4 regions of the Xanthomonas graminis pv. graminis genome follow, and region 1 is predicted to be linked to each of the others. Evidence: predicted binding sites of a transcription regulator. Region 1 holds the regulator's gene; each other region holds the start of a gene.
The links. Region 1 encodes FliA, which starts transcription of late flagellar genes. Its sites were predicted from a motif close to TAAAGTTTNNCNNNCNNNGGCCGATAA; they were not measured.
Positions count from the first base shown of each region.

Region 2: KHF85_RS14620 (methyl-accepting chemotaxis protein) is a predicted target of FliA. The motif match lies at 5,335-5,361, and genes of this name have one in related genera.
Region 3: KHF85_RS13380 (STAS domain-containing protein) is a predicted target of FliA. The motif match lies at 4,011-4,037, and genes of this name have one in related genera.
Region 4: KHF85_RS04370 (methyl-accepting chemotaxis protein) is a predicted target of FliA. The motif match lies at 4,706-4,732, and genes of this name have one in related genera.

Region 1 covers NZ_CP076255.1:2,220,024-2,227,335, reverse strand. The annotation lists gene flhB (flagellar biosynthesis protein FlhB) at 1-329, shown strand, start outside; gene flhA (flagellar biosynthesis protein FlhA) at 347-2,410, shown strand; gene flhF (flagellar biosynthesis protein FlhF) at 2,585-4,252, shown strand; gene KHF85_RS09705 (MinD/ParA family ATP-binding protein) at 4,239-5,132, shown strand; gene KHF85_RS09700 (RNA polymerase sigma factor FliA) at 5,129-5,878, shown strand; gene cheY (chemotaxis response regulator CheY) at 5,897-6,289, shown strand; gene KHF85_RS09690 (protein phosphatase CheZ) at 6,289-6,897, shown strand; gene KHF85_RS09685 (chemotaxis protein CheA) at 6,902-7,312, shown strand, end outside.
Region 2 covers NZ_CP076255.1:3,371,478-3,378,789, reverse strand. The annotation lists gene KHF85_RS14635 (outer membrane protein assembly factor BamD) at 174-1,052, opposite strand; gene rluD (23S rRNA pseudouridine(1911/1915/1917) synthase RluD) at 1,168-2,175, shown strand; gene pgeF (peptidoglycan editing factor PgeF) at 2,387-3,160, shown strand; gene KHF85_RS14620 (methyl-accepting chemotaxis protein) at 3,375-5,231, opposite strand; gene KHF85_RS14615 (membrane-bound PQQ-dependent dehydrogenase, glucose/quinate/shikimate family) at 5,561-7,312, opposite strand, start outside.
Region 3 covers NZ_CP076255.1:3,089,463-3,096,774, forward strand. The annotation lists gene mfd (transcription-repair coupling factor) at 56-3,733, shown strand; gene KHF85_RS13380 (STAS domain-containing protein) at 4,126-4,446, shown strand; gene KHF85_RS13385 (chemotaxis protein CheA) at 4,460-6,508, shown strand; partial or broken gene KHF85_RS20725 (hypothetical protein) at 7,012-7,098, shown strand; partial or broken gene KHF85_RS13390 (methyl-accepting chemotaxis protein) at 7,189-7,312, shown strand, end outside.
Region 4 covers NZ_CP076255.1:992,857-1,000,168, forward strand. The annotation lists gene KHF85_RS04350 (threonine dehydratase) at 1-929, opposite strand, end outside; gene KHF85_RS04355 (ACT domain-containing protein) at 1,128-1,376, opposite strand; gene ilvG (acetolactate synthase 2 catalytic subunit) at 1,360-3,081, opposite strand; gene ilvC (ketol-acid reductoisomerase) at 3,125-4,138, opposite strand; gene KHF85_RS04370 (methyl-accepting chemotaxis protein) at 4,763-6,613, shown strand; TPP riboswitch at 6,833-6,933, shown strand; gene thiC (phosphomethylpyrimidine synthase ThiC) at 7,044-7,312, shown strand, end outside.

The DNA.
Region 1 (7,312 bases):
TGGTCAACCCCACCCACTACGCGGTGGCGCTGAAATACGAGAGCGGGCGCATGCGCGCACCGACCGTGGTCGCCAAGGGCGTGGACGAACTGGCCTTCCGGATCCGCGAGATCGGCGAGCAGCACCGCGTCGCAGTGGTGTCTGCGCCACCTTTGGCACGCGCTTTGTATAGGGAAGGACAACTCGGCAAGGAAATTCCCGTGAGACTGTATTCGGCCGTGGCCCAGATCCTCTCCTACGTCTACCAGCTGCGCTCCTGGCGCAGCGGGCCGATGCCGCCGTTGCCGCCGCTGGAGGTCGATGAATTCGCCCCGGGGAGCAAGCCGTGAGCCAGCCCGCCGCGCAAATGAACACGCGCAAGATGATGGACATGATCAAGCACGGCCTCGGCGCGCCGGTGATCGTGGTGGCAATGCTGGCGATGGTGGTGGTGCCGCTGGCCGCGCCGGTGCTGGATGCGCTGTTCACCTTCAACATCGCGATCTCGCTGATGGTGCTGCTGGCGGTGGTCTACGTGAAGCGGCCGCTGGAGTTCAGCATCTTCCCGATCGTGCTGCTGATGACCACGATGCTGCGCCTGGCGCTGAACGTGGCCTCCACCCGCGTGATCCTGATCAACGGCCAGGACGGCCACGGCGCCGCCGGCAAGGTCATCGAGGCGTTCGGCGAGTTCGTGATCGGCGGCAACTACGCGGTCGGCATCGTGGTGTTCGCGATCCTGACCATTATCAACTTCGTGGTCATCACCAAGGGCGCCGGGCGCGTGTCGGAAGTGACCGCGCGCTTCATCCTCGACGCCATGCCCGGCAAGCAGATGGCGATCGACGCCGACCTCAACGCCGGCCTGCTGACCCGCGAGGAAGCCAAGGCCCGGCGCGAGGAGGTCCGCGAGGAAGCCGACTTCTACGGCTCGATGGACGGCGCCAGCAAGTTCATCCGCGGCGACGCCATCGCCGGCATCCTGATCCTGTTCATCAACCTGATCGGCGGCATGGCGGTCGGCGTCCTGCAGCACGGCATGCCGGTGGCGCAGGCCGCGTCCACCTATACGCTGCTGTCGATCGGCGACGGCCTGGTGGCGCAGCTGCCGGCGCTGCTGGTGTCCTCGGCGGTGGCGATGCTGGTCACCCGCGCCTCGCGCTCGCAGGACATGGGCGCCTCGATGATGGGCCAGGTGTTCGGCCAGCACAAAGCGCTGGCGGTGGCCGCGGCGATCCTGGGCCTGGTCGGCCTGGTCCCGGGCATGCCCAACGTCGCTTTCTTGACGCTGGCGCTGATCCTGGGCCTGCTGGCCTGGAAAATGTGGAAGCGCAGCCTGCTGCCGGAAGAAGCCAAGCCGGATCCGGCGCAGCAGGCGGCCAGCGCCGGCGCGCAGGCCAACGCCGAACTGGGCTGGGACGAACTGCGCCCGATCGATCCGCTGGGCCTGGAGGTCGGCTACCGGCTGATCCCGCTGGTGGACAAGACCCAGGGCGGCGAACTGATGGCGCGGATCAAGGGCGTGCGCCGCAAGCTGACCCAGGACATCGGCTTCCTGATCCCGCCGGTGCACATCCGCGACAACCTGGAGCTGCCGGCCAACGCCTACCGCCTGCTGGTGCACGGCGTACCGGTGGCCACCGCCGACATCCATCCCGACCGCGAGCTGGCGCTGGACCCCGGCGGCGCGCTGGGCAAGATCGACGGCATTCCCGGCAAGGATCCGGCGTTCGGCCTGGACGCGATCTGGATCCAGCCGCACCAGCGCGCCCAGGCCGAGACCATGGGCTACACCGTGGTCGATCCGGCCACGGTGATCGCCACCCACCTGTCGCACCTGATCCGCGAGCACGCCCCGGAGCTGCTCGGCCATGAGGAAGTGCAGCAGCTGCTGGCCACGCTGGCCAAGAGTGCGCCGAAGCTGGTCGAGGACCTCACCCCCAAGGCGCTGCCGCTGTCGGTGGTGGTGCGCGTGCTGCAGAACCTGCTGATCGAGAAGATCCCGGTGCGGCAGCTGCGCAAGATCGTCGAGGCGCTGGTCGAACAGGCCCCGCAGAGTCAAGAACCCGGCGTGCTCACCGCCGCGGTGCGCAACGCGCTGGGCCGGTTCATCGTCCAGGAAATCTCGGGAATGTCCGCCGAACTGCCGGTGTACACCCTGGCCCCGCAATTGGAACGTGTCTTGCAAGACTCTACGCAAGGCAACGGTGCCGCGCTGGAACCAGGGTTGGCCGAGCGACTGCACCAGAGCCTGGCCGAATGCGTCAGCAAGCAGGAAGCGCGCAACGAACCGGCCGTGGTGCTGGTACCGGCGCAAGTCCGCGCCGCGCTGGCCAGGCTGGTCCGCCACAGCGTCCCCTCGCTGTCGGTGCTGTCCTACAGCGAAGTACCGGAAGACAAGCGGTTGAAGTTGGTGGGAACGATTAGTTGAAGCCGGGACCCGGGACGAGGGACCCGGGACTCGGAAGCGCAACGGTCAGGAATCGGAATAGACAAATGAATGCTCGCAAACACATCCCCATCCAAACGCGATCGCAAGCTGCGGCCTCCAGGCGCTTGCTGTTGCCGAGTCCCGGGTCCCGAGTCCCGCCCCGAAGGTGACCGCATGAAAATCAAACGCTTCGTAGCTCCCGACATGCGCACCGCGTTCCGCATGGTGCGCGACGAGCACGGCCCGGATGCGGTGATCCTGTCCAACCGGCGCACCGACGAGGGCATCGAGATCGTCGCCGCCAGCAACTACGACGAAGCTCTGGTGCAGCAGGCCCTGGATGCGGCGCGGCCGGAAGAGCCGGCGCCGCGGCTGCAGGTGTCGGCCGCCAATCCGGCGCCGCGTGCGGCCAAGTCCGGCGCCATGGCCAACCCGGCGATGGCGATGATGGCCGCGATCAGCGAGCGCCGCTCCCCGGCCACGGCCAGCGTGGCCACCGCCGCGCCGGCGCGGCCGCTGACTCAGCCCGCCGCGATCGCCGTCTCGGCGATGCCCGCCGGCAGCGCACCCGCGCCGAACCGTCCGGCCGCCGCAGCGCAGGCCCCTGCCCCGGCTCCGGCCGCCGCCGACGTGCCCTTCGCCGAATTCCGCATTCCCGAGGACGTGTTCCGCAACGCGCCGATCAGCGTGCCGATGGCGAGCCCGTTCGCCGTCCCGGCCGCGGCCAGCGCCGCGGCCAGCGCCGCCGCCGTGCCGGCGTGGCTGGAGGACATCGCCGCGGTGTCGCTGAGCCCGGCCGCCACGCCGGGCGCCCCGGCTGCGCCCAGCGCCGAACCGGTCGCCGCCGCCACGGTGCCGGCCCCCGCTGCCGGCAGCGCCGGGATCCCGGCGCTGCCGGCCCTGACGCCGGTGCCGAGCTTCCCGGCAGCGCAGAACGACGAACAATTGACTCAGCTGCGCGACGAACTGGCGCTGATGCGGCAGATGATCGAGCGCGAGATGAACCGGCTCACCGACGAGCGCCTGCGCGGTTCGCCGGTGCGCGCCCAGGCGCTGGAGCTGATGGACGACTACGGCTTCGACAGCGGCCTCATCCGCGACGTGGTCATGCAGATCCCCGCCGACCTGGAGCTGCACCGTGGCCGCGGGCTGATGCTGGGGCTGCTGTCCAAGCGCCTGCCGATCGCGCCGCTGGATCCGATCGAGGAAGGCGGCGTGATCGCCCTGATCGGCCCCACCGGCGCCGGCAAGACCACCACCATCGCCAAGCTGGCCTCGCGCTTCCTGGAACGCCACGCCGCCCGCGACGTGGCCCTGGTCACCACCGATACCATCCGCGTCGGCGGCCGCGAACAGCTGCACAGCTACGGCCGCCAGCTCGGCATCGCCGTGCACGAGGCCGACAGCGACGCCGCCCTGCAGCAGTTGCTGGAGCGCCTGCGCGACTACAAGCTGGTGCTCATCGACACCGCCGGCATGGGCCAGCGCGACCGCGCCCTGGCCGCACAATTGCACTGGCTGCGCGCCTCGCGAGTGGTCCGGTCCTTGCTAGTACTCCCTGCCAACGCGCATTTCTCCGACCTGGACGAGGTGGTGCGCCGGTTCGCCGGCGCCGATCCACAGGGGGTGATCTTGACCAAGCTGGATGAAACCGGGCGGTTTGGCAGTGCCCTGTCGGTGGTCGCGGACCACCGGCTTCCCATCACCTGGGTGACCGATGGTCAGCGCGTGCCGGACGACCTGCACCGCGCCAACGCCGCCAGCCTGGTATTGCGCCTTGAAGATTTGCGGCGCGCTGCCGATAAGCCCTGTACTCCGGAGCAGAACCATGCCGTCGCGTGATTACGCCAATCTCACCAATGCCTTCCCCCTGTCGGCAACCCGCAGCGAACCGCTGGGTCCGCTAGGCCCGGTGCGCACGATCGCCGTGACCGGCGGCAAGGGCGGCGTGGGCAAGACCAACATCTCGGTCAACCTGTCGATGGCGCTGGCCGACATGGGCAAGCGCACCCTGCTGCTGGACGCCGACCTTGGCCTGGCCAACGTCGACGTGCTGCTCGGGCTGACCCCCAGGTTCACCCTGGCCGACCTGGTCGCCGGGCGCTGCACCCTGGAAGAAGTGCTGATCGACATGCCCAACGGGTTGATGGTGGTGCCCGCCGCCTCCGGCCGCCGGCACATGGCCGAACTGCCGCCCGCTCAGCACGTCGGCCTGGTCAACGTGTTCTCCGAGCTGCAGCGCGAGCTGGACGTGATGATCATCGACACCGCCGCCGGCATCACCGACAGCGTGCTGACCTTCTGCCAGGCCGCGCAGGACGCGGTGGTGGTGGTCTGCGACGAACCGGCCTCGATCACCGACGCCTACGCCCTGATCAAGGTGCTGTCGCGCGAACGCGGCGTGGACCGGGTGCAGATCGTCGCCAACATGGTCCGCGACGCCAACGAAGGCCGCCTGCTGTACGACAAGCTGAGCCGGGTGTGCGAGAAATTCCTCGGCGACGTGTCGCTGAACTACCTGGGCTGCGTGCCGCAGGACGACTGGCTGCGCCTGTCGGTGCAGCGCCAGCAGCCGGTGGTCAAGGCCTACCCGTCCAGCCCGTCGGCGCAGGCGATCACCGAAATCGCCCGCCGCACCTCGCGCTGGCAGGCGCCGACCGTGCCACGCGGCAACGTCGAGTTCTTCGTCGAACGGATCATCCAGCGGGGGGTCGCCGCATGAACGCCGCCGCCCAATACCGCGCCGTGCAGCGCAACAGTTCCAACGACTACATCGCCCAGCATTCGGACCTGGTGCGGCGCATCGCCCACCACCTGGCGGCCCGGCTACCGGCCAGCGTCGAGATCGACGACCTGATCCAGGCCGGCATGATCGGCCTGATCGAGGCGTCGCGCAGCTACGACGCCGACCAGGGCGCCTCGTTCGAAACCTACGCCTCGATCCGCATCCGCGGCTCGATGATCGACGAGATCCGCCGCGGCGACTGGGTGCCGCGCTCGGTGCACCGCCGTGCCCGCGACGCCGCCTCGGCGGTGCGCAAGATCGAACAGAGCACCGGCCGGGCCGCTGCCGCCAACGAAGTGGCCGCGGCGATGGACATGCCGCTTCCCGACTACATGCGATTGATGGAAGATGCCGCACGCGGCCAGGTACTGAGCCTGGAGTCGCGGGTCGAGGACCATGGCGAGCTGGACACCATCGCCAAGGGCGGCCCCAATCCACAGCAAATGCTGGAACGCAGCGAGTTCGGCCGCGAGCTGGGCAAGGCGATCGGGCAGTTGCCCGAACGCGAGCAGCTGGTGCTGTCGCTGTACTACGAACAGGAATTGAACCTGAAGGAAATCGGCGCGGTGCTCGGTGTCAGCGAGTCGCGCGTCTGCCAGATCCACGGCCAGGCCACGGTACGCTTGCGCGGACGCTTGAAAGCGTTCGAAGCGGCAGACGCCGGCCTGGAAGACGAAGAATAAGACCCAAGGGAGTTAGCGGTGAACAAGAACATGCGGATTTTGATCGTGGACGATTTCTCGACGATGCGGCGCATCGTCAAGAATCTGCTCGGCGATCTGGGCTTCACCAACACTGCAGAGGCCGAAGACGGCAACAGTGCGCTGGCGGCACTGCGCTCGGCACCGTTCGAGTTCGTGGTCACCGACTGGAACATGCCCGGCATGACCGGCATCGACCTGCTGCGCAACATCCGCGCCGACGACAAGCTCAAGCACCTGCCGGTGCTGATGGTGACCGCCGAGGCCAAGCGCGAGCAGATCATCGAGGCGGCGCAGTGCGGCGTGAACGGCTACATCATCAAGCCGTTCACCGCGCAGACGCTGCAGGAGAAGCTGGGCAAGATCTTCGAACGCCTGGGAGCGACCGCCTGATGCAAGCCACCGCCGAACGCAGCGCCCTGATCGAACGCCTGCAAGGTGCGCTGGACGCACTGGAGCGCGGCGACGAAACCGCCTGGCGCAAGGAAATCGACACCCTGGCCGCCTGGCGCACGCGGCCGATGATGCAGGGCCTGAGCCGGCTGGCGCGCGACCTGGGCCAGGCGCTCGGCGAGCTGCCGGTCATTCCCAGCGAAGCCGGCGAACTGGACGACGCCTGCTCGCGCCTGGACCACGTGGTGGAGATGACCGAGAAGGCCAGCCACCGCACCCTGGACCTGGCCGAGGAATGCCGCGCGCTGGCCGAACAGCTGCGCGCCGGCGGCCTGACCGGCGACCAGGGCGAGATCCTCGACAAGATCCGCCACAATCTCACCGAGATGGCCCTGGCGCAGAGCTTCCAGGACCTGACCGGGCAGATCATCCGCCGCGTGGCGACCATCGTGCGCCGCGTGCACGAGGGCTTCGGCGCGCTCGGCCTGCCGCCGAAGGACGACAAGAAACCCGACGGCGGCCTGGCCGGCCCGGCGCTGGCCGGTCTGGACCGCCACGGCGTGTCGCAGAACGACGCCGACGATCTGCTGTCCGGGCTAGGGTTGTAATCCGATGAGCGCCGTGCCCGACGACATCGCTGCCGACTTCATCATCGAGGCCCAGGAAATCCTGGACCGGCTCGGCGAGCAACTGGTGTCGCTGGAGCATGCGCCCGAGGACAGCGAACAGCTCAATGCCGTGTTCCGCGGGTTCCACACGCTCAAGGGCGGCGCCGGATTCCTGGCGATCAACGCCATGGTCGAGCTGTGCCACGCCGCCGAGGACACCCTGGGCCAGGCGCGCGCCGGCCAGGCCACGCTGCAGGCGCGGCACTTCGACGCCGCGCAGCAGTCGCTGGACTACCTGCAATCGATGCTCGACGCGTTCGGCAGCGGCAGCGAACCGCCGCGCGCGCCGCAACAGCTGATCGCGCAGTTTGCGACCAGCGGCGAAGAAACCGCCGTGCCGTCGGGACCCGGGACT
Region 2 (7,312 bases), 1.2 Mb from region 1:
GCATGTCCAGGGCGCTGCCGCTGGCCATTGTGCGGACAGCTACGGTCCTGGGTGGACGCAGGGAGCGCAGCCTGGCCGGCAGCCGGTGTCCACGGATGACAGCGGCAATGGCTTGGCCGGGAAACGAAACAGGGGCCTTGCGGCCCCTGTTTTCTTGCACCCGGCAGGCTGGCTCAGTTGGCCATTTCCGAGTTGGACTGCCCGGTGGAAGCAGACTTCTCGCCGGCGAACGGGTTCAGTTTGCGGATCATCCACGGGTACTTCGGCCAATGCCCGGTCAGCCACGGATGCTTGGGGTCGTTGAGTTCCAGCACCCGGCGCGCATCGTCGGCCAGCGGCTTGTTGCCCAGGTGGGTATAGGCATCGGCCAGCACCGCCACCGCGTCGTACTGGTAGGCGCTCTGCGGATAGGTTTCCAGCAGGTAGTTGGCGCGGCCGGCGGCCGACACCCAGGCGTTGCGGCGCAGGTAGTACAGCGCGTTGTCCAGCTCGTGCTGGGCGAACACGTTGCGCAGCGCGATCATGCGCTGGCGCGCGTCGGCGGCGTAGCGGCTGTTCGGATAGCGCTCGGCGACGATGTTGAAGTCGGCGTAGGCCTGCTGCGGCGTGGACAGGTCGCGGCGGCTCGGGTCCAGCGACCACACCCGGCGCAGGAACACGGTGTCGCGGTTGGAGTTGGACAGCCCGCGCAGGTAGTACATGTAGGCGATGTTGCGGTGGGTCGGGTAGGTGCGGATGAAGCGGTCGATGCTGGACACCGCGTCGTCGTGCTTGCCGGCCTTGTACTGGGCGTAGGCGGATTCGATCATCGCCTGCTCGGTGTACTGGCCGTACGGGTACTGCGCGATCAGGCGCTTGAAGCTGCCCTCGGCGCCGGCCCAGTTGCTGGTCTGCATCTGCGTGTGCGCCTTCTGGTACAACTGGTCCACAGGCATCCCTTCCTCGGGATTCTTGTTCTTCTGGCGGTGGCAACCCGTCGCCACGACGACCATGACCAGCATCAGGGCGATGAAACGGACGTGCGCGGAGAGCGGGACGGAGCGTCGGATCATGGGTTCGGGCAGGACACGTCAGGAATACGAAGGGGCGATGATAGCCTAGTGGCCTGTCCGGCGACTGACTATGGCCGCCGCGACCCTCCCTTTCCGACCCAGCCGTGCCCTTTCCATGCCCAATACCCTCCCGGACACCCCCGAGGACGCCATCTCCGACGGCCCGCGCCAGGCGCGCGTGCCCGACCACGCCGCCGGCCGCCGCTTCGACGCGGTGCTGGCAGAGCTGTTTCCCGAATTTTCGCGCTCGCGCCTGGCCGAATGGATCAAGTCCGGCGACGCGCTGCTGGACGGCGCCCCGGCGCGGCCGCGCGACGCCCTGCGCGGCGGCGAGATCGCCAGCCTGCACGTTGTACTGGAGACCCAGACGCACGCGCTGCCCGAGGACATCCCGCTGGAAGTGCTGTACGAGGACGACCAGGTCATCGTGCTGAACAAGCCGGCCGGGCTGGTGGTGCATCCGGGCGCCGGCAACCCCACGGGCACCCTGGTCAACGCCCTGCTGTACCGCGATCCGTCGCTGGCGGCGCTGCCGCGTGCGGGCATCGTGCACCGGCTGGACAAGGACACCAGCGGCGCGATGGTGGTGGCGCGGACTCTGCCGGCGCACACCTCGCTGGTGGCGCAGCTGTCGGCGCGCGACGTACACCGCCAGTACCTGGCGGTGGTGGCCGGGCCGCTGGTCTCCGGCGGCACCGCCACTGCGCCGATCGACCGCCACCCGCGCGACCGCCTGCGCATGGCGGTGCGCGAGGACGGCCGCGATGCGGTCACCCATTACCGGCTGCGCGAGCGGTTCCGCGCGCACACCGCGCTGGAGTGCCGCCTGGAGACCGGGCGCACCCACCAGATCCGCGTGCACATGGCGCACCTGAAGCACCCGATCATCGGCGATCCGCTGTACGGCGGCGCGCTGAAGCTGCCCAAGGGCGCGACCGATGAGCTGATCGCCGAATTGCGCGGCTTCAAGCGCCAGGCGCTGCATGCCGAGACGCTGGAATTCAAGCATCCGCTGACTGGCGAGCCGGTGCGCTCCACTGCCGCGGTGCCGGCCGACCTGCTGCGCCTGCTCGCCGCGCTGCGCGTCGATTCGCGGCTGGCCGCCGAGCAGGCGCGGCGCTGAGCATGGCGACGGCGGGCGAGGGCAGGCCTGGCGCCTTGCATCCATTCCCGAGCGGACCTGCCAGGGAATGGACGACATGGCTTGGGGGGCCGTTGCAGGCGGCGCGGCCACGCAGTGGTTTCCGATACGCGCGCGCGGTCGCCGCCGGGAGCGCGACGCTGCGCCTGGTTGCGGCGATCGCCGGCGCTGCCCCATCCCGGGCCGCACGCGCATGACCGACTTCGCCCTCGCCGCCGACTGGCCGGCATCGCCGCGGGTACGCGCGCTGACCACGCTGCGCGATGGCGCCGGCGCCTCGCTGCCGCCGTTCGACCGGTTCAACCTGGGCAACCGCAGCGCGGCCGACGGCGACGATGCGGCCACGGTGCAGCGCAACCGCGACGAACTGGCCGCGCGCCTGGCGCTGCCGTCGCCGCCGCACTGGCTGCGGCAGGTGCACGGGGTGCAGGTGCTGCGCTTGGAGCAGCCGCCGGCCGCAGTCGGCATCGACGCCGAGCCGACCGCCGATGCCGCGGTCACCGCGGTGCCCGGGGTGGTGCTGGCGATCCTGACCGCCGACTGCCTGCCGGTGGTGTTCGCCGCCCGCGACGGCAGCGAAGTCGGGGCCGCGCATGCCGGCTGGCAAGGCCTGGCCGGCGGCGTGCTGGAAGCCACCGTCGCCGCCCTGCGCACGCCGCCGGCGCAGCTGCAGGCCTGGCTGGGCCCGGCCGCGGGGTCGCAGGCGTACGAGATCGGCGAGAACGTGCGCGATGCCTTCCTGGGCCACGATCCGGCCGCGGCCAGCGCCTTCGTGGCGACCCGCCGCGGCCACTGGCGGGTGGACCTGTATGCGCTGGCACGACAGCGCCTGGCCGCGGCGGGGATCGACCCGGCGCAGGTGCACGGCGGCGGCCTGTGCACGATCTCCGACGCGCAGCGCTTCTTTTCCTATCGCCGCGACCGCCGCAGCGGGCGCATGGCGACGCTGGCGTGGATCGCGGACTGAGCGCGCCGCTGTTCGCGTAGCGGCTGTGGCCTGCGTTCGCGCAGCAGCTGCCGCCGCCGCCTTGCCGGTCGAAGTGACTTTGAGCGCCGCTGCGCAGGGCGAGCGCTGACCGCGCCGTTCCGGCGCGCATGCGCTGCCGTCGCGGCTGTGGCTGCAGCACGCACGGCAGGGCGTACGTCCGTCGCCGCGGCTGGCGATCGCGCAGTGCGCCGGCTCAGCCGGCGCCGCGCACCAACCGGGTGACCTTGCCGTCGCCGGGTTGCGCACGGGCCGGTTCGATCCGGAACACCGCCACCGCGGTGGCCAGGCCGCCGGCCTGTTCCTCCATGCTGCGTGCCGCGGCGGTGGCTTCTTCCACCAGCGCGGCGTTGCGCTGGGTCACTTCGTCCAGCTGCATCACCGTGCGGTTGACCTGCTCGATGCCGCTGGATTGCTCGGCGCTGGCGGCGCTGATTTCGCCGATCAGGCCGGTCACGCGCTGCACCGAGCCGACGATTTCGTGCATGGTGGCGCCGGCGCGGTTCACCAGTCCCGAACCCAGCGTCACCTTGTGCGTGGAGTCCTCGATCAGGTGCTTGATCTCCTTGGCCGCGTCCGCCGAACGCTGCGCCAGCGAGCGCACTTCCGAGGCGACCACGGCGAAACCGCGGCCCTGCTCGCCGGCGCGCGCCGCTTCCACCGCGGCGTTGAGCGCCAGGATGTTGGTCTGGAACGCGATCCCGTCGATGACGCTGATGATCTCGCCGATCCGCCGCGACGAGGTGCTGATCGCGCTCATCGTGGCGACCACCTCGTCCATCACCTTGCCGCCGGACTGGGCGATCTCGCCGGTGCTGTGCACCAGGCCGTTGGCCTGCTGCGCGTTCTCGGCATTCTGCTTCACTGCCGAGGTCAGTTCCTCCATCGAACTGGCGGCTTCCTCCAGGCTCGCCGCCTGCTGCTCGGTGCGGTCGGACAGGTCGGTGTTGCCGGCGGCGATTTCCATCGCCGCGCGGCGGATCGCCTCGACCGCGCCCTGGATGCCGACGATGATCTCGGTCAGCCTGGCCACGGTGCGGTTGGTGTCCTCGCGCAGCCGCGCGAACACGCCCTGCGCGTCGCCGTCGATGCGATGGGTGAGATCGCCTTCGGCCAGCGCGGCCAGCGCGCTGGCCAGCGCCGCCAGGTTGCTCTCCACCGAATCGGAGATGCGGTTGACGCCTTCGGCCAGCGCCTTGAGCACGCCGTCCATCGACGCGGTATCGAGGCGGCGGCTGAAATCGCCATGCGCGGCGGCCTCGATCACCGTGGTCAGCGCCTGCTCGGCATTGACCTGCGCGGTCACCTCCTCCCACTGCGCGATGGTGCCCAGGCGCACGCCGTCGGCGCTGGTGATCGGGCTGTAGACGAAGTCGATCTGGCGGCCGAAGAACGGCGCGCGCACGCGCTTGGAACCGGTCAGCGCGCGCATGCGGTCGATCGCCGCCTGGCTGTCCGGATAGATGTCGCCGATGCTGCCGCCGACGAACTGCTCGGCGCGGAATTCGGGGCGGAAGCTCTGCACGTCCGGCTCGATCGCGCGCAGCATCTGCAGCAGCTTGCGGTTGGCGAAGTGCACGCGGCCGTCGTCGTCGGCGATGCGGACCATGGTGTCCAGGTCGTCCAGCGCCTGCAGCACGAAGCGGCCGCGGCGCAGTTCGGCCTCGGTCTCGGCCTGGCGTGCGGCCAGCCGCGCCTGCGCCGTCTGTAGCGCGCGCAGCAGCGCGGGGTCGGCCGCGTCGCCGGCGCTATCGAGGCGTTGTTCGAAGCGGCCTTCGCCCAGCGCCTGCAGTGCCTGCAGGACGCGCTGCGATGGCGCGGCGCGGCGTGTGCCGGCCCAGCACAGCGCCGCCGCCAGCAGCGCTGCGGCGATCAGTGCCGGCGTCAGCCGCACCAGGGCCGGGCCGTTCGGGCCGAGCTGGCGGCCAAGATGCAGCGCGTACAGCGCCATCGCCAACAGGCCCAGCGCGTAGGCCAGCGCGACCAGCAAGGCACGCGGATGCAGGCGGGCGCCAGCGGCAGAACGAAGGGGTGGGGCGTCGGGCAAGGTCATGGCGGCTACCGGCTGGGAAGCATCGCGCAGTCCATTCGCGTCGACGGATGCTTCGTGAATGTGCTCCCCAGTATCGGCCTGCCGCTTCGCCGACTTGACCCCGGTGCCGACCGTTCGTCGGAAAACGCTAGCTGAATGGGCAGGCTAGGCTGCTGAAAACCCAGCTTTTTTTGTTGCGGCGCAATAAGCCGCGCGGCGCCGGCGGCACTTAGCCCCGTGGGCGGGTGCGGCCGTCGCCAGCGCCAGCGCCAGCTGCGGCTGCCTGCAGACACCAGACCGGCCGTCTTGCGACGGCCGGCCGGGGGTGGAGCGGAGCCAGCAGGCGGGCGTTATTTCGCCGGCGCGGCGTCTGGCAGGGTCCAGGCGATCACGCTGTCGCCGAGCTTGGTCTCCATGCGGTCGTGGCCGCCGATCGCCGCGACGATGTACTGCTTGCCGTTCACCGTATAGCTCAGCGGCGCGGCCTGCGGGCCGGCCGGCACCCGCACTTCCCACAGCAGCTTGCCGGTCTGGGTGTCGTAGCCGCGCAGGAAGTCGTCCAGCGCCGCGCCGATGAAGGTGACGCCGCCGGCAGTGGCCAGCGAGCCGCTGTTGTTCGGCGTGCCCAGCTCGAACTTCATCTTCGACGGAATGCCCATCGGACCCTGGTCGTAGCCGGTGCCGAGCGGACGCCGCCAGATCACCTGCTGGGTGCGCAGGTCCACGCCGGAGAGATAGCCCCACGGCGGGGCGATGCATGGCGTGTTCAGCGGCGACATCCATGGTTCCTTGCGCGCACCGTAGGCCAGGCCTTCCTGCGCCATGTAGCCGGGCGTCCTGCTCTTGCCGTTGAACACCGAGACCACGCCCAGTGCGTTCATCTCCTGACGCGGATACACGTGTTCGGTATACGGCAGGCGGTTGCTGTTCATCACCATGATGCCGCGCTGCAGGTCCACCGACACGCCGCCCCAGTTGATGCCGCCGTGGTTGCCGGTGAACGACAGCGAGCCGCCCAGGCTGGGCGGGGTGAACATGCCGTCGTAGCGCAGCTGCTTGAACTGGATGCGACAGGCCAGCTGGTCGAACGGGGTGATGCCCCAGGCGTCGGATTCGACGATGGTCTCGTAGCCCTTGCTCGGCGCGCCGACGGTGTTGGGCATGCCCGGCGACACCGGCTGGGTCTTGGCGGTCCAGTCGCCGTGGTCGGTGCCCTGCGGCACCGGCAGTTGCTGCACCGGCATGATCGGCTTGCCGGTCTCGCGGTCGAGCACGAACACCTGGCCGGACTTGGTGGCCTGGATCACCGCCGGGCGCGTGCCGCCGCCGGGCACCGGGAAATCGACCAGGTTCGGCTGCGGGCCGATGTCGTAGTCCCACAGGTCGTGGTTGACCGTGCGGAAGTGCCAGCGCTCCTTGCCCGTGGCCGCATCCACCGCGACCAGCGAGGCGGTGTATTGCTCTTCCTGCGGGGTGCGGCCCTTGCCGAAGAAGTCGCCGGAGGCATTGCCGGTGGGCAGGTAGACCAGGCCCAGTTCGTCGTCGGCGGCCATCAGCGACCACACGTTCGGGGTCGAACGGGTATAGGTCTGCCCGGCCGGCGGCGCGGCGGCGATCGCCGGGTTGCCCAGGTCCCAGGCCCAGCGCAGCTGGCCGCTGACCGCGTCGAAGGCGCGCACCACGCCGGACGGCGCATCGCGTTCCTGGCCGTCGCGGACCTGGCCGGTGGGCTGGATCACCACGCCGCGCATCACCACCGGCGGCGAGGTCGGGCCGACGAAGCCGGGCTTGGTGTTGCCGGTGTCCTTGTTCAGATCCACATAGCCGTGGTCGCCGAAGCTCTGGCACAGCTTGCCGGTGGCGGCGTCGAGCGCGCCCAGGCGGCCATCGACCATCGGCCAGAAGATGCGCTTGGCGCAGTCGGCGACCGGGGTGGTGGCCTCGAAGTAGGACACGCCGCGGCAGGTGGTGGCGGCGACGCCGGCCATCGCCTTGGGGTTGGTCTTGGGATCGAAGCGCCAGCGTTCCTTGCCGGTCGTGGCCTCGACCGCGATCACCTTCTGTGTGGGGGTGCAGATGTAGACCAGGTCGCCGACCTTCAG
Region 3 (7,312 bases), 870 kb from region 1:
CTTGCTTTTCCGAGTCCCGAGTCCCCGGTCCCGAGCTTGCTAGACTGGTCGGTCCATGGCGCCTCTTTCCTTCCCCGTTCCGCCGCTGCCCAAACCCGGCCAGCTCCGCGCCTTCTGGCGCGCCCCTGCGTCCTCGACCGCGCTGGCCTGGCACATCGCCTGCGCCGCCGCGGCGCATCGCGGGCCGTTGCTGGTGGTCGCGCGCGACAACCAGAGCGCGCACCAGATCGAGGCCGACCTGCACACGCTGCTGGCCGGCGACGGCAGCCTGCCGGTGGTGCCGTTCCCGGATTGGGAAACCCTGCCCTACGACCAGTTCAGTCCGCACCCGGACATCATCAGCCAGCGCCTGTCGGCGCTGCACCGGCTGCCGACGCTGCGGCAAGGCATCGTGGTGGTGCCGGTGCAGACGCTGATGCAGCGGGTGGCGCCGCTGCGCTACATCGTCGGCGGCAGCTTCGACCTGCGCGTGGGCCAGCGCCTGGACCTGGAGGCGGAAAAGCGCCGTCTGGAAAGCGCCGGCTACCGCAACGTGCCGCAGGTGATGGACCCGGGCGATTTCGCGGTGCGCGGCGGCCTGCTCGATGTGTACCCGATGGGCGCGGACACGCCGTTGCGGATCGAACTGCTGGACGAGGACATCGACTCGATCCGCGCCTTCGACCCGGAATCGCAGCGCTCGCTGGACCACGTGCAGGAAGTGAAGATGCTGCCCGGCCGCGAAGTGCCGATGGACGATGTCAGCGTGGAGCGGGTGCTGGCCACGCTGCGCGAACGCTTCGACGTGGACACCCGGCGCAGCGCGCTGTACCAGGACCTGAAGGCGCGGCTGGCGCCGTCGGGCATCGAATACTACCTGCCGCTGTTCTTCCAGGAAGCCCGCAGCGCCGGCACGCCGGCGCGCGATGCCACCGCCACCTTGTTCGACTATCTGGGCGCGACGGTGCTGCCGCTGCTCGCGCCGGGCGTGGGCGCCGCCGCCGATGCGTTCTGGGCGCAGACCCAGAACCGCTACGAGCAGCGCCGCCACGACGTGGAGCGCCCGCTGCTGGCGCCCGAGGAGCTGTACCAGGCGCCGGACACGCTGCGCGAGAAGCTCAACGGCCTGCCGCGCATCGAGGTGTGGGCCGCCGACCACGCGCGCATCGACGACGCGCAGGCGCTGGGCGACCAGCCGCTGCCGCCGCTGCCGGTAGCGGCCAAGGACGCCGCCCCGGCCGAGGCGCTGAAGCGCTTCCTCGGCAGCTATGCGGGCCGCGTGCTGATCGCCGCCGATTCGCCGGGCCGCCGCGAAGCGCTGCTGGAAGTGCTGGCCGCGGCGGGGCTGAAGCCGGAGGTCATCCCGAACTTCGCGACATTCCTCGCTGCTCCCCCCGGGACAAGGTGGCGCGAAGCGCCGGATGCGGGTACGCCGCGCGCGCCATCCTCAGCGAAGAAGGCGGCTGCGTCGTCCGCGTCTGCCAACGCCGCGCAGGCACAGGTCACTGGCGGCCGTAGCTTCACCCCACCCCCTCTGCCGCAGGGAGAGGGGCTAGCCTCCGACGTGGCGCCTGCGCGCTTCGCCATCGCCGTCGCGCCCCTGGACGACGGCTTCGCCCTGGACGACCCGCACATCGCGGTGCTCACCGAGCGCCAGCTGTTCCCCGAACGCGCCGGCCAGCCACGGCGCACGCGCCGCGCCGGGCGCGAGCCGGAAGCGATCATCCGCGACCTCGGCGAGCTGACCGAAGGCGCGCCGATCGTGCACGAGGACCACGGCGTCGGCCGCTACCGCGGGCTGATCGTGCTCGATGCCGGCGGCATGCCCGGCGAGTTCCTGGAGATCGAATACGCCAAGGGCGACCGCCTGTACGTGCCGGTCGCGCAGCTGCACCTGATCAGCCGCTACTCCGGCGCCTCGGCCGACACCGCGCCGCTGCATTCGCTGGGCGGCGAGCAATGGAGCAAGGCCAAGCGCCGCGCCGCCGAGAAGGTGCGCGACGTGGCCGCCGAACTGCTGGAGATCCAGGCGCGGCGCCGCGCCCGCGCCGGCCTGGCGCTGCAGGTGGACCGGGCGATGTACGAGCCGTTCGCGGCCGGCTTCCCGTTCGAGGAAACCACCGACCAGCTGGCCGCGATCGAGTCCACCCTGCGCGACCTGGCCAGCAGCCAGCCGATGGACCGCGTGGTCTGCGGCGACGTGGGCTTCGGCAAGACCGAGGTCGCGGTGCGCGCCGCGTTCGCCGCGGCCAGCGCCGGCAAGCAGGTGGCGGTGCTGGTGCCGACCACGCTGCTGGCCGAACAGCACTACCGCAACTTCCGCGACCGCTTCGCCGACTGGCCGCTGCGGGTGGAGGTACTGTCGCGCTTCAAGAGCGCCAAGGAGATCAAGGCCGAGCTGGAGAAGGTCGCCGACGGCGGCATCGACGTGATCATCGGCACCCACCGCCTGCTGCAGCCGGACGTGAAGTTCAAGGACCTGGGCCTGGTGGTGGTCGACGAGGAACAGCGCTTCGGCGTGCGCCAGAAGGAAGCGCTGAAGGCGCTGCGCGCCAACGTGCATCTGCTCACGCTCACCGCCACGCCGATCCCGCGCACGCTGAACATGGCCATGGCCGGGCTGCGCGACCTGTCGATCATCGCCACCCCGCCGCCGAACCGGCTGGCGGTGCAGACCTTCGTCACCGCCTGGGACAACGCGCTGCTGCGCGAGGCGTTCCAGCGCGAGCTGGCGCGCGGCGGCCAGCTGTACTTCCTGCACAACGACGTGGAAAGCATCGGCCGCATGCAGCGCGAACTCAGCGAACTGGTGCCGGAAGCGCGCATCGGCATCGCCCACGGGCAGATGCCCGAGCGCGAACTGGAACGGGTGATGCTGGATTTCCAGAAGCAGCGCTTCAACGTGCTGCTGTCGACCACGATCATCGAATCGGGCATCGACATCCCCAACGCCAACACCATCGTCATCAACCGCGCCGACCGCTTCGGCCTGGCCCAGCTGCACCAGCTGCGCGGCCGCGTCGGCCGTTCGCACCACCGCGCCTACGCCTACCTGCTGGTCCCGGACCGGCGCAGCATCACCGGCGATGCGCACAAGCGGCTGGACGCGATCGCCTCGATGGACGAACTCGGCGCCGGCTTCACCCTGGCCACCCATGACCTGGAGATCCGCGGCGCCGGCGAACTGCTCGGCGAGGACCAGAGCGGGCAGATGGCCGAGGTCGGCTTCAGCCTGTACACCGAGCTGCTGGAACGCGCGGTGCGCAGCATCCGCCAGGGCAAGCTGCCGGACCTGGACGCCGGCGAGGAAGCGCGCGGCGCCGAAGTGGAACTGCATGTGCCGGCGCTGATCCCGGACGACTACCTCCCCGACGTGCACACCCGCCTGACCCTGTACAAGCGCATCTCCAGCGCCCGCGACAGCGAGCAACTGCGCGAACTGCAGGTGGAGATGATCGACCGCTTCGGCCTGCTGCCGGAGGCGGTCAAGCACCTGTTCGCGGTCGCCGAGCTGAAGCTGCAGGCCAACACGCTGGGCATCCGCAAGCTGGAACTGGGCGAGAACGGCGGCCGCATCGTGTTCGAGTCCAAGCCCAATATCGACCCGATGACCATCATCCAGATGATCCAGAAGCAGCCCAGGCTGTACGCGATGGACGGCCCGGACAAGCTGAAGGTGAAGCTGCCGCTGCCGGAAGCGGCGGACCGCTTCAACGCCGCGCGCGGCCTGCTGGCGGCGCTGTCGCCGCGCTGACCGCCAGGCCCTGAGCTGCGCGCGTCACGCATTTGTGACGCAGCACGCCATCCCGTCAGGCAAGCGCTGAGGCTTGCGCGCCAACGCAGGCTTTGCAAGAACGGCCGGGTCTCCCCGGCCGTTTTTTTTGTTCCGGCGCCAATGCAGCGTTGGCACGGCGCATGCATTCGATTCGGTGACAGCGCGGCGCTCGGACGAAATTTGGAATGGGGTGCCGCTCATTCGACTGAATCACTCATCCTTGTCAAGGATTTGCGAGACAAATGCGCCATTGGGCCTAAATATTCCCGAAAGGCGCCGATATCTGCTTACAGCCAATCCCACCTTCGGCTCAGTACCCGCGCCACAGCCCGGGATTTCGACATTCGCCCTGCTCGAATCGGAGACATGCCATGCGCTCGACACTCCCGGACTCCCCCCCCCCGCCGCTGCAACTGAGCCTGGACGGCGACATGACCATCCGCCGCGCCGGCGAACTGAAGCCGCTGCTGCTGCCGGCGCTGGACCACCCCGGCGGCCTGCAGCTGCAGTTGCAGGCGGTCACCGAAATCGACGCCACCGGCATCCAGCTGCTGCTCGCCACCCAGGCCGCGTTGCGCGCGCTGGGCCGGCCGTTCCAGCTCGACGGCTGCAGCGCGCCGGTCAACGACGCACTCGACCTGCTCGGCCTGCGCGACACGCTCGCGCCCGGCGCCGGCGACACCTTCCACTGATCGGCGCCAGCTCATGAATTTCGCTCAACTGCTGCAGACCTTCATCGCCGAGAGCCGCGACCTGCTCGAGGACATGGAACGCAACCTGCTGGAGGCCGAACGCGGCGAAGCCGGCCCGGACGCGGTCAACGCCATCTTCCGCGCCGCGCACACCATCAAAGGTTCCGGCGGGCTGTTCGACCTGGCGCAACTGGTGGGCTTCACCCACGTCGTCGAAAGCGTGCTGGACCTGGTGCGCGAACACACGGTGGCGCTGGATTCGGAGCTGATCCAGCTGATGCTGGCCTGCTGCGACCACATCCGCGCGCTGGTGGAAGCGGCGGCCGGCGCCGAGGCCGACGAAGCGGTGCTCGCCGCCGAAGGCGCGCCGCTGCTGGCGCGCCTGCACACCTACCTGCAACCGGCCGCCGCGCCGACAGCCGCCGCCGCCGTCGCGGCCACCGCTTCCGCGCAGACCGGCTACTGGCGGATCTCGCTGCAGCTGTTCAGCGATGCGCTGCGCTTCGGCAACTCGCCGCTGCACCTGATCCGCTGCCTGCGCAGCCTGGGCACGCTGGAGGCGGTGCGCACCCAGCATGAGCGCGTGCCGGCGCTGCCGGAACTGGACCCGGAAGCCTGCTACCTGGGCTTCGACATCCTGCTGCGCTCGGACGCGCCGCAATCGGCGATCGAGGACATCTTCGAATTCGTCCGCGACGACTGCGAGCTGCAGGTGGTCGCGGTGGACCCGCACGGCGACGCCGCCAACCTGGAACTGCCGCTGCTGGTGGCCGAGGCCGGCAGCCAGGCGCACGCCGACGACTTCGCCGGTTTCGACAGCCCGGCCGCGGCCGCCGCACCGGCGCCCGCTGCGCCGGCCAAGGCCGCGGCCGCTGCTGCCGCCGCGCCGGCCGCCGCACGCGCCCAGGACGGCGGCTCGATCCGCGTCGATGCCGACAAGCTCGACCGCATGATCGACCTGGTCGGCGAGCTGATCATCGCCGTCGCCAGCACCGGCGCCAACGCGCAGCGCACCGGCGATGCGCAACTGCTCGAATCCACCTCGATCCTGGCCGGACTGGTCGAGGACGTGCGCGAAAGCGCGCTGCAGCTGCGCATGGTCAAGATCGGCGGCACCTTCAGCCGCTTCCACCGCGTGGTCCACGACGTGGCGCGCGAACTGGGCAAGGACATCGTGCTGGTGGTCAACGGCGAGGACACCGAGCTGGACAAGTCGGTGGTGGAGAAGATCGCCGATCCGCTGACCCACCTGGTGCGCAACGCGATGGACCACGGCATCGAGCCGGCCGAGCTGCGCCAGGCGCGCGGCAAGCCGGTGCGCGGCACGGTGCGGCTCAACGCCTTCCACGATTCGGGCAGCATCGTCATCCAGATCAGCGACGACGGCGGCGGCCTGAACCGCGAACGGATCCTGGCCAAGGCGCTGGAGCGCGGCCTGATCGAACCCGGCCGCAGCCTGTCCGACCGCGAAGTGTTCGCGCTGATCTTCGAACCGGGCTTCTCCACCGCCGAGAAGGTCACCAACCTGTCCGGCCGCGGCGTCGGCATGGACGTGGTCAAGCGCAACATCACCGCGCTGCGCGGCAGCGTGGACATCAGCAGCCAGCAGGACGTGGGCACCACCATCTCGGTGCGGCTGCCGCTGACCCTGGCGATCATCAACGGCTTCCAGGTCGGGGTCGGCAAGTCGGTGTTCGTGGTGCCGCTGGACGTGGTCGAGGAATGCGTGGAATTCGCGCCGCACTACCAGAGCGACTACATCGACCTGCGCGGCGGGGTGCTGCCGTACGTGCGCCTGCGTTCGCTGTTCGGCATCGCCGGCGCGCCGCCGGCGCGCGAGAGCATCGTGGTGATCCGCCAGGGCGCGCAGCGCTTCGGCCTGGTAGTGGACACGCTGCTGGGCGAATGGCAGACCGTGATCAAGCCGCTGGCCAAGGTGTTCGCCGGGGTCAAGGGCATCAGCGGCTCGAGCATCCTCGGCAGCGGCGGCGTCGCCCTGATCCTGGACGTGCCCTCGCTGCTGACCCAGGCGGAACCCGCTTCCGATTCGCTGGCGGCCTGAGGCCGTTCCGAGGGTGCCACCGCGCACCCACACCCCTTCATAGACGCTAGCCAGGAACCGCCGCCATGTCCTATCGCTCACGGATCGCGACCACACTGTTGACCACCACGGCGATCGCCATCGCCCTGCCCGCCGCTGCCGCCGCCACGGCGTTGCTGCTGCCGCTCGCGCAGGGCGCCGCGCTGGCCCTGGTCGCGGCCGCGACGCTGGCCTGCGCCGGCTTGCTGGGCTGGGCCGCGCTGGCCGCGGCGCGCGCGCTGACCCTGGCCAGCGCCGGGCTGGACGCGCTGGTGCGCGGCGACCTGGAGCGGATCGTGCCGGCCAGCGGCGCACCCGACAACGCGGTGACGCAGCTGCTGCGCACCGCGCAGGCCGACCTGCGCCAGTTCCATGCCGACGTCGGCCACATGGCCAACGCGCATGCCGCCGGCGCGTGCGACGCGGCGCTGGATCCGGCGCGCTGGCCCGGCACCCACCGCGACCTGGCCGAGCGCATCAACAGCATGGTCGCCGGACACATCGGCGTGAACAAGCAGGCGATCGACTGCGTGGCCGAATTCGGCCGCGGCAACTTCGCCGCGCCGCTGGCCGCGTTCCCGGGCCAGAAGGCGTTCATCAACGAGGTCGTCGAGCAGGTGCGGCGCAACCTGCTCGGGCTGAACGCGGAAATGCGGCGGATGTCCGACCAGCACGAGGCCGGCGAGATCGACGCGGTCATCGACAGCGCGCAGTTCCAGGGCGATTTCCGCGGCATGGCCGACGGCATCAACCGCATGGTCGGCGGGCACATCGCGGTCAAGAAGC
Region 4 (7,312 bases), 1.2 Mb from region 1:
GCGTCGATGTTGCCACCGGACACCACCGCGCATTTGCGCTTGCCGGAGACGCGGCGGCCGGCCGCCAGGGCCAGCGCGCCGGCGCCTTCGGCGATGACGTGCTCCTCCAGCGCCAGGCGGACCAGCGTTTCACGCAGTTCCGCCTCGCGCACGATCACCACGTCGTCGAGCAGGCTGGCGCACAGCCGGCGGGTGATGAACCCGGGTATTTTAACCTTGACGCCGTCGGCCAGGGTGGGTACCGGGTCGATCGCGCGGATATCGCCGCGGATCGCCCGCGCCATCGAGTCCACGCCCTCGACCTGGGCGCCGACGATGCGCACGCCCTGCGAGCGCAGCGCCAGGGCCACCCCGGCGGCCAGGCCGCCGCCGCCGATCGGCACGATCACCACGTCCGGGGCGTGCGCGGCCAGCTCGATGCCGACCGTGCCCTGGCCGGCGATCACGTCCGGGTCGTCGAACGCGGACAGGAAGCGGTAGCCGTTCTGCTCGGCCAGTTCGCGGGCGAAGGCGTAGGCTTCGTCGTAGCTGTCGCCGTGCTGGCGCACGGTGGCGCCCCAATGGGCGACGCCGGCGATCTTGGTCTGCGGCGCGCCGTGCGGCATCACCGTGATCGCCTGCACGCCCAGCCGGTGCGCGGCCCAGGCCACGCCCTGCGCATGGTTGCCGGCCGAGGCGCAGATCACGGTGCGCTCGTCGCCGCGTTCCAGCCCGGCAAGTAGCGCATTCAGCGCGCCGCGCACCTTGTAGGACCCGGTGCGCTGCAGGTTCTCCAGCTTCAGCCACACCCCGAAACGCTCGGCATAGTGCACCGGCGTCGGCGGCAGGTAGCGGCGCAGCCGCGCCTGCGCGGCCAGCACGTCGGCGACGCTGACCGCTACGTCGCCTACGTCGGGTTCCTGCCGGGCGGGGCGGCCGGGGTCAGGCATGGGGTGGGTGCCGGGACTCGGGACTCGGGACTCGGGACTCGGAATGCGAATCGCGGACTGGAAGAAGACGCCCCCATGGAAGAAGACGCCTCCGCGCCGTCGCGCGGCGCTGCCGCACGGCCGGCATGAAGCCCAAGACCAGTGAGCTGCCAACGCAGCCCCCGAGTCCCGAGTCCCGAGTCCCGAGTCCCGAAAGTTTCATGGCGCTACATCCAACGCAGTCACCCGCACCGACTCGCAGTCGTACACTTTCTCCATCTGCAGGCGCAGGCTCTCGCCGGGGCGAGTGCCGTCCACCACCATCTGCAGGTGCCAGCGGCCGGCGTCGTCGGGCGCCGGCGCGCCGCGGATCGACAGCGGCGCGAAGCCGCGCCGCTCGGCCATGCCGATCGCGCGCAGCAGCGCGCCTTCGACCGGCTTCAGCACCAGGTCAAGCTGGTATCGCATGGACGGTCTCCTGGCGCTGGGTCGCGGGATTGCTCTCCAGCATGGTGCTGTTGGCCGTGTTCGGCGGCACCAGCGGCCACACGTTGGCGCGCGCGTCGATGGCCACGTGCAGCAGCGCCGGACCCGGTTGCGCCAGCAGTTCGGCCAGGCCGTCCTCGACCTGGCCGCGCGCGGTGATGCGCTTGGCCGGGATCCCGAACACCTGCGCCAGCGCGGCGAAGTCCGGGTTGTCGGACAGGTCGATCTCGCTGTAGCGCTCGGCGAAGAACAGTTCCTGCCACTGCCGCACCATGCCCAGCGAACTGTTGTCCAGCAGCACGATCTTCACCGGCAGCTTGCAGCGCGCGATGGTGACCAACTCCTGCACGTTCATCATGAAACTGCCGTCGCCGCTGACCAGCACCACGGTGCGGTCGGGGCAGGCGAACTGCGCGCCCATCGCTGCCGGCAGGCCGAAGCCCATCGTGCCCAGCGCGCCGCTGGTCAGGTGGTTGCGCGGATGGTTGAAACGGCAGTGCTGGGCCACCCACATCTGGTGCTGGCCGACGTCGCAGGCGATCACCGTGTCGGCCGGGGCCAGTTCGCTCAGCCGCTTCAGCAGGCCGGGCGCGTAGATGTCGTCGCCCGGCGCGTCGTAGCGGGTGCCGAACTTTTCGCGATGGCCGACGCAGCGCGCGTGCCACGCCTCGCAGGTGCTGGTCGCCGCGCTCAGCGCACGCAAGGCTTCGGCCACGTCGCCGGGCACGGCGATGTGGGCATGGCGCAGCTTGGAGATCTCGCAGGCGTCGGCGTCCAGGTGGATGACCCGCGCGAACGGGGCGAACTCGGCCAGCTTGCCGGTGGCGCGGTCGTCGAAGCGCGCGCCGACCACGATCAGCAGGTCCGACTCCTGCACCGCCATGTTGGCGGCGCGGGTGCCGTGCATGCCGAGCATGCCCAGGTAGTGCGGATGCCCGTGCGGCAGCGCGCCCAGCCCGCGCAGGGTCAGCACGGTGGGGATGCGGGTGATGTCGACGAACTGGCGGAACGCGTCCACCGCATCGGCCAGGGCGATGCCGCCGCCGCCGTAGATCACCGGCTTGTCGGCGCCGGCGATCGCCGCCAGCGCCTCGGCCAGTGCCGCGGCGTGCGGCGCCGGCGGGGCCGGCACCGCGGCCGGCACGTGGTCGGGCAAGTGCGAGGCGTCGCCCAGCTGCACGTCCTTGGGCAGATCGATCAGCACCGGCCCCGGACGGCCTTCGCGGGCGATGCGGAACGCGTCGCGCAGCACCTGCGGCAGGTCGTCCACGCGGCGCACCAGGAAGCTGTGCTTGACGATCGGCAGGGTCAGCCCGAACACGTCCAGTTCCTGGAACGCATCGGTGCCCAGCAGCGGCGTGGCGACCTGCCCGGTCAGGCAGATCATCGGCACCGAGTCGAGCATCGCGTCGGCGATGCCGGTGACCAGGTTGGAGGCGCCCGGACCGGACGTGGCGACGCAGACCCCGACCCGCCCGCTGGCGCGGGCGTAGCCGTTGGCGGCCAGCGCCGCGCCCTGCTCGTGGCGGACCAGGATGTGCTTGAGCTGGCTGTCTACCAGTGCGTCGTAGAACGGCATGATGGTGCCGCCCGGATAGCCGAACAGCGTGTCCACGCCTTCGGCTTCCAGGGCCTGCGTCAGCCAGCGCGCGCCGTTGCGGGGCGTGCCGTGAGCGGAGGAGTTCATACGGTGGCGACCTTTCGGTAAAAGCGGGTGGGGGAGCCGCGGGTTACGCGGCTTGGCCTGTCGCGGCCGGCTTGGTGGCAGCGGCAGCGGCGTCGCTGTTCAGCCAGACCATCTTGGCGCGCAACTGCTTGCCGACCACTTCGATCGGGTGCTGCAGGTCGGCCTGCTTGAACGCGTTGTAGTTCGGCAGACCGGCTTCGTATTCGGCGACCCAGTTCTTGGTGAAGGTGCCGTTCTGGATGTCGGTCAGCACGTCGCGCATGCGCTCCTTGGTGGCTGCGTCGATGACCCGCGGGCCGCTGACGTAGTCGCCGTACTGCGCGGTCTCGGAGACGAACTCGAGCATGCGGGTGATGCCGCCTTCGTAGAACAGGTCCACGATCAGCTTCAGTTCGTGCAGCACTTCGTAGTAGGCGATTTCCGGCTGGTAGCCGGCTTCCACCAGCACTTCGAAGCCGGCCTGGACCAGCGACGAGGCGCCGCCGCACAGCACCGCCTGCTCGCCGAACAGGTCGGTCTCGGTCTCTTCCTTGAAGGTGGTCTTGATCAGGTTGGCGCGCGCCCCGCCCAGGCCGGCGGCGTACTCGAGCGCGAACTGCTCGGCCTTGCCGCTCTTGTCCTGGTACACCGCCCAGATGCACGGCACGCCGCGGCCGATCTCGTATTCGCGGCGCACCAGCGCGCCCGGGCCCTTCGGCGCGACCAGCACCACGTCCAGGTCGGCGCGCGGCTTGATCATGTCGAAATGCACGTTCAGGCCGTGCGCGAACAGCAGGCAGGCGTCCTGCTTCATGTTCGGCGCCAGTACTTCGTCGTACAGCTTCTTCTGCACCATGTCCGGGGTCAGCACCGCGACCAGGTCGGCGTTCTTGACCGCGTCGGCGGGACTCTTCACCACGAAGCCGTCGGCCTGCGCCTTGGCTTCGGTCGGGCCGCCCGCGCGCAGGCCGACAGTGACGTCGAAGCCGGACTCGCGCAGGTTCAGCGCATGCGCGCGGCCCTGGCTGCCGTAGCCGACGATGGCGATCTTGGTGGTGGGCTGGGTGGAACTGGTCATGGGGCGGATTTCCTCGGACGGTGTAGGTAGGGGGAGCGTGTGTTTCGCGGTTACTAAAATGAAAAAACCCCGCGCCGTTGCCGGTGCGGGGTCTGATCGAATCCAGGCTGCTTGTCGCTTACACGCCGGTTCGTCCCGCACTTGTGGGCGAGGTAATAAGCACGAGTACGAGGAGCGACGCGGTGGCGTCCGCGCGCAGCGCGGTGGGCAGGCGGGTCGGCTTCGGGCTGGTGTGGCGATGCAACATGCAGCGAGATAAACATGGCCTTTACGGGGCTGTCAACCCTGCCGCCGGTGCGAAACCGCGAATGTGCCGAAAGCCGCGCCAGGACAGCATCGTTACGCCTGAAACGGTGAGCCGGCGCGAAACCCGCGCGGCCGATTGCGCGGAAAATCGGTGCCTCGCGCGGCCTCCGTGTGGCGTCTACAGGCGGCCCGGCTTGCAGCGGTGAACGACCAGGAAGCCGCGGCGCCTGCGCTGCTTGGCCAGCGCACAGGCACAACCATGCCTGCGTCTGAATCCGCACGGCAACGGACATGACGCCGATCCCGGTTGCGGCCGTGCCGCTCAGCTTGCACGGCGGCGGCCGATACCATGCGGAAGGATTCCTGGAGGGGAACACGATGTCGTTGTTCACACGCAGTCCCGGCGCCGATGGCGGACACGCCGCGGCCTTGCCGGACGCACCGGTGGCGTTGCTGCGGCTGGACCCGCAGGGACGGGTCGCTGCCGCCAATCGGGCCGCCCTGGATCTGCTCGGGGTGCGTGCGGAGGTCTTGCTCGGCGAACCCAGCGAAGCGGTGTGGGGCCTGCCGTTGGCGGCGCTGGCCGGCACCGAGGGCAGTTGGCTGGCATCGGACGCCGATCCGGCGCGGCGTGTGCGCTATCAGCGCGACCGCGACGGCGAGGGTTGGCTGCTGTCGCTGCCGCATCCGGAAACCGCCGCGCTGCTGCGCGACGTTCTGCTGCTGAGCGCCGGACAGGCGCAGGGCGCGACCAGCCCGGCGCTGCAGGCGCTGGCGCAGCGGCTGCAGGCCGGCGCCGAGGCGCAGGCCTTGCTGGACCGGGTCGGCGAGCGCCTGACCGGGTGCGACCTGGACCTGGGGCTGAGCACGCCGCTGTCCGCGCAGGAAACCGAGGCGATGCCCAGGCGGCGCCTGTCGGCCGGCTTCGGCAACCTGGCCGAGGCGATCCGCCAGGCGGTGGCGCTGTCGCTGCAGATCGCCGCCGACGTGCCGCACGTGGTCGCCGAGAACGACGAGCTGGCGCAGCAGTCGCAGACCCAGATGGACGCGTTGCAGACGGTGGTGGCGACCACCCGGCGCTTGCTGCAGGGCCTGAGCGAAATGGACCAGGAGTTGCGCGCGGTGATCGCGGTGGCGGCCAGCGCCGACGACAGCGCGCGCCAGGGCGTGGAGGCGGCGCGCGCGCTGGGCCAGGCGATGCGCGAGGTGGAGCGGCGCTCGGCGCGCGCTACCGAGGTCATCGAGGTGATCGACGCGGTCGCGTTCCAGACCAATATCCTGTCGATCAACGCCAGTATCGAGGCGGTGCATGCCGGCGCCGCCGGGCGCGGTTTCGCCGTGGTCGCCAGCGAGATCCGGCGCCTGGCCGAACGCGCCGCCGCCGCGGCGCGCGACGTGCGCGTCATCATCGGCGAGACCGGCAGCGCCTTGCACGACAGCGCGGCCTCGGCGCAGCGTACCGAGCAGGTGCTCGGCGGCATCGGCCAGTTGCTCGGCCGCGCCAGCGCGGCGATGGAGACCGTGGCCACCCGCGTCGCCGCGCAAGGCGAGGAGATCGGCGGCATCGACCGCGCGGTCGCGCACGTGGTCGGACTCAGCCGCAGCAACCTGGAGCATGTCGCGCGCGTGGTCGAGCGCAGCGCGGCGCTGGGCGCCGGCAGCGCCACGCTGCACGACTGCGTGGGCCTGTTCCGCTTGCCGGCCGATCCGATGCAGCAGCCGCGGCATGCGCGCATCCGCGAGCTGGCGACCGCGACCGCGGGCAGCATCGGCAAGGCGCTGGCCGAGGCGATCGCCCGTGGCCGCATCGACGAGGACGCGCTGTTTTCCAACGACTACACGCCGATCGCAGGCATCGATCCGCCCAAGTACCGCACCGCCTTCGATGCGCTGTGCGACGAACTGCTGCCGCCATTGCAGGAACCGCTGCTGGCCGCGCACCCGTGGATCGTGTTCGCGATCTGCGCCACCCCGGACGGCTACGTGCCGACCCACAACCTGCGCTTCAGCCAGCCGCTGAGCGGCGACCGCGCCCGCGACCTGGTCGGCAACCGCACCAAGCGCATGTTCGCCGATCGGGTCGGGCGCAGCGTCGGCCGTCACACCGAGCCGTATCTGTTGCAGGTGTATCGGCGCGATACCGGACAGATCCTGTTCGATCTGTCGGTGCCGGTGTACGTGCGTGGCCGCCACTGGGGCGGATTGCGCGTGGCCTACGTGCTGGAATGAAGCCTGCGGCGAACGCCGCAAAAAAGACGCCGCCGGTGTCGAGCCGGCGTCAGGGGGAGCGCGGCGTCGTTCTGGTGTGAACCACGCCAGGCGCGGTATTTCGCCAGGAGTTGCCGCGATGCCGGGCGCGCACGTGCCGACATTGACACGACGCCGGCCCGATTGTGCGCCGATTCAGCTGCGCGCGGTTGGCGTCCGCTGCAGAAACGGGTCTAATAGCCGCAGAAGCGGGGGTACCGTCGGCGCAGGCCGCGGTTGAGACAGTCCCTTCGAACCTGATCCGGTTGATACCGGCGTAGGGAAGCTTCGCAAGCCTGGTCCGTGCGCTGTCGCGCCGAGGCCGCGCCCGCGCCGCCGCTTCGTCCGTGATGCGAGTCCGCTCGCAACCGCCCGCACCCGTTGCGGGCTTCCAGAACCAGGACGAATGCCGATGAATGCCGTACCCAGCCCGTTGTTGCAGCAGGCCGATACCTTGTCCGAGTCGGTGACCCGGCCGATCCCCGGTTCGCGCAAGATCTTCGTGCAAGGCTCGCGTGCCGATCTGCGCGTGCCGATGCGCGAGATCCAGCTGACCCGCACCCCGACCCTGTTCGGCGGCGAAGACAATCCGCCGGTCACCGTCTACGACACCTCCGGTCCGTACACCGATCCGGACGCGGCGATCGACCTGCGCGCCGGCCTGGCGCCGCTGCGCGCGCG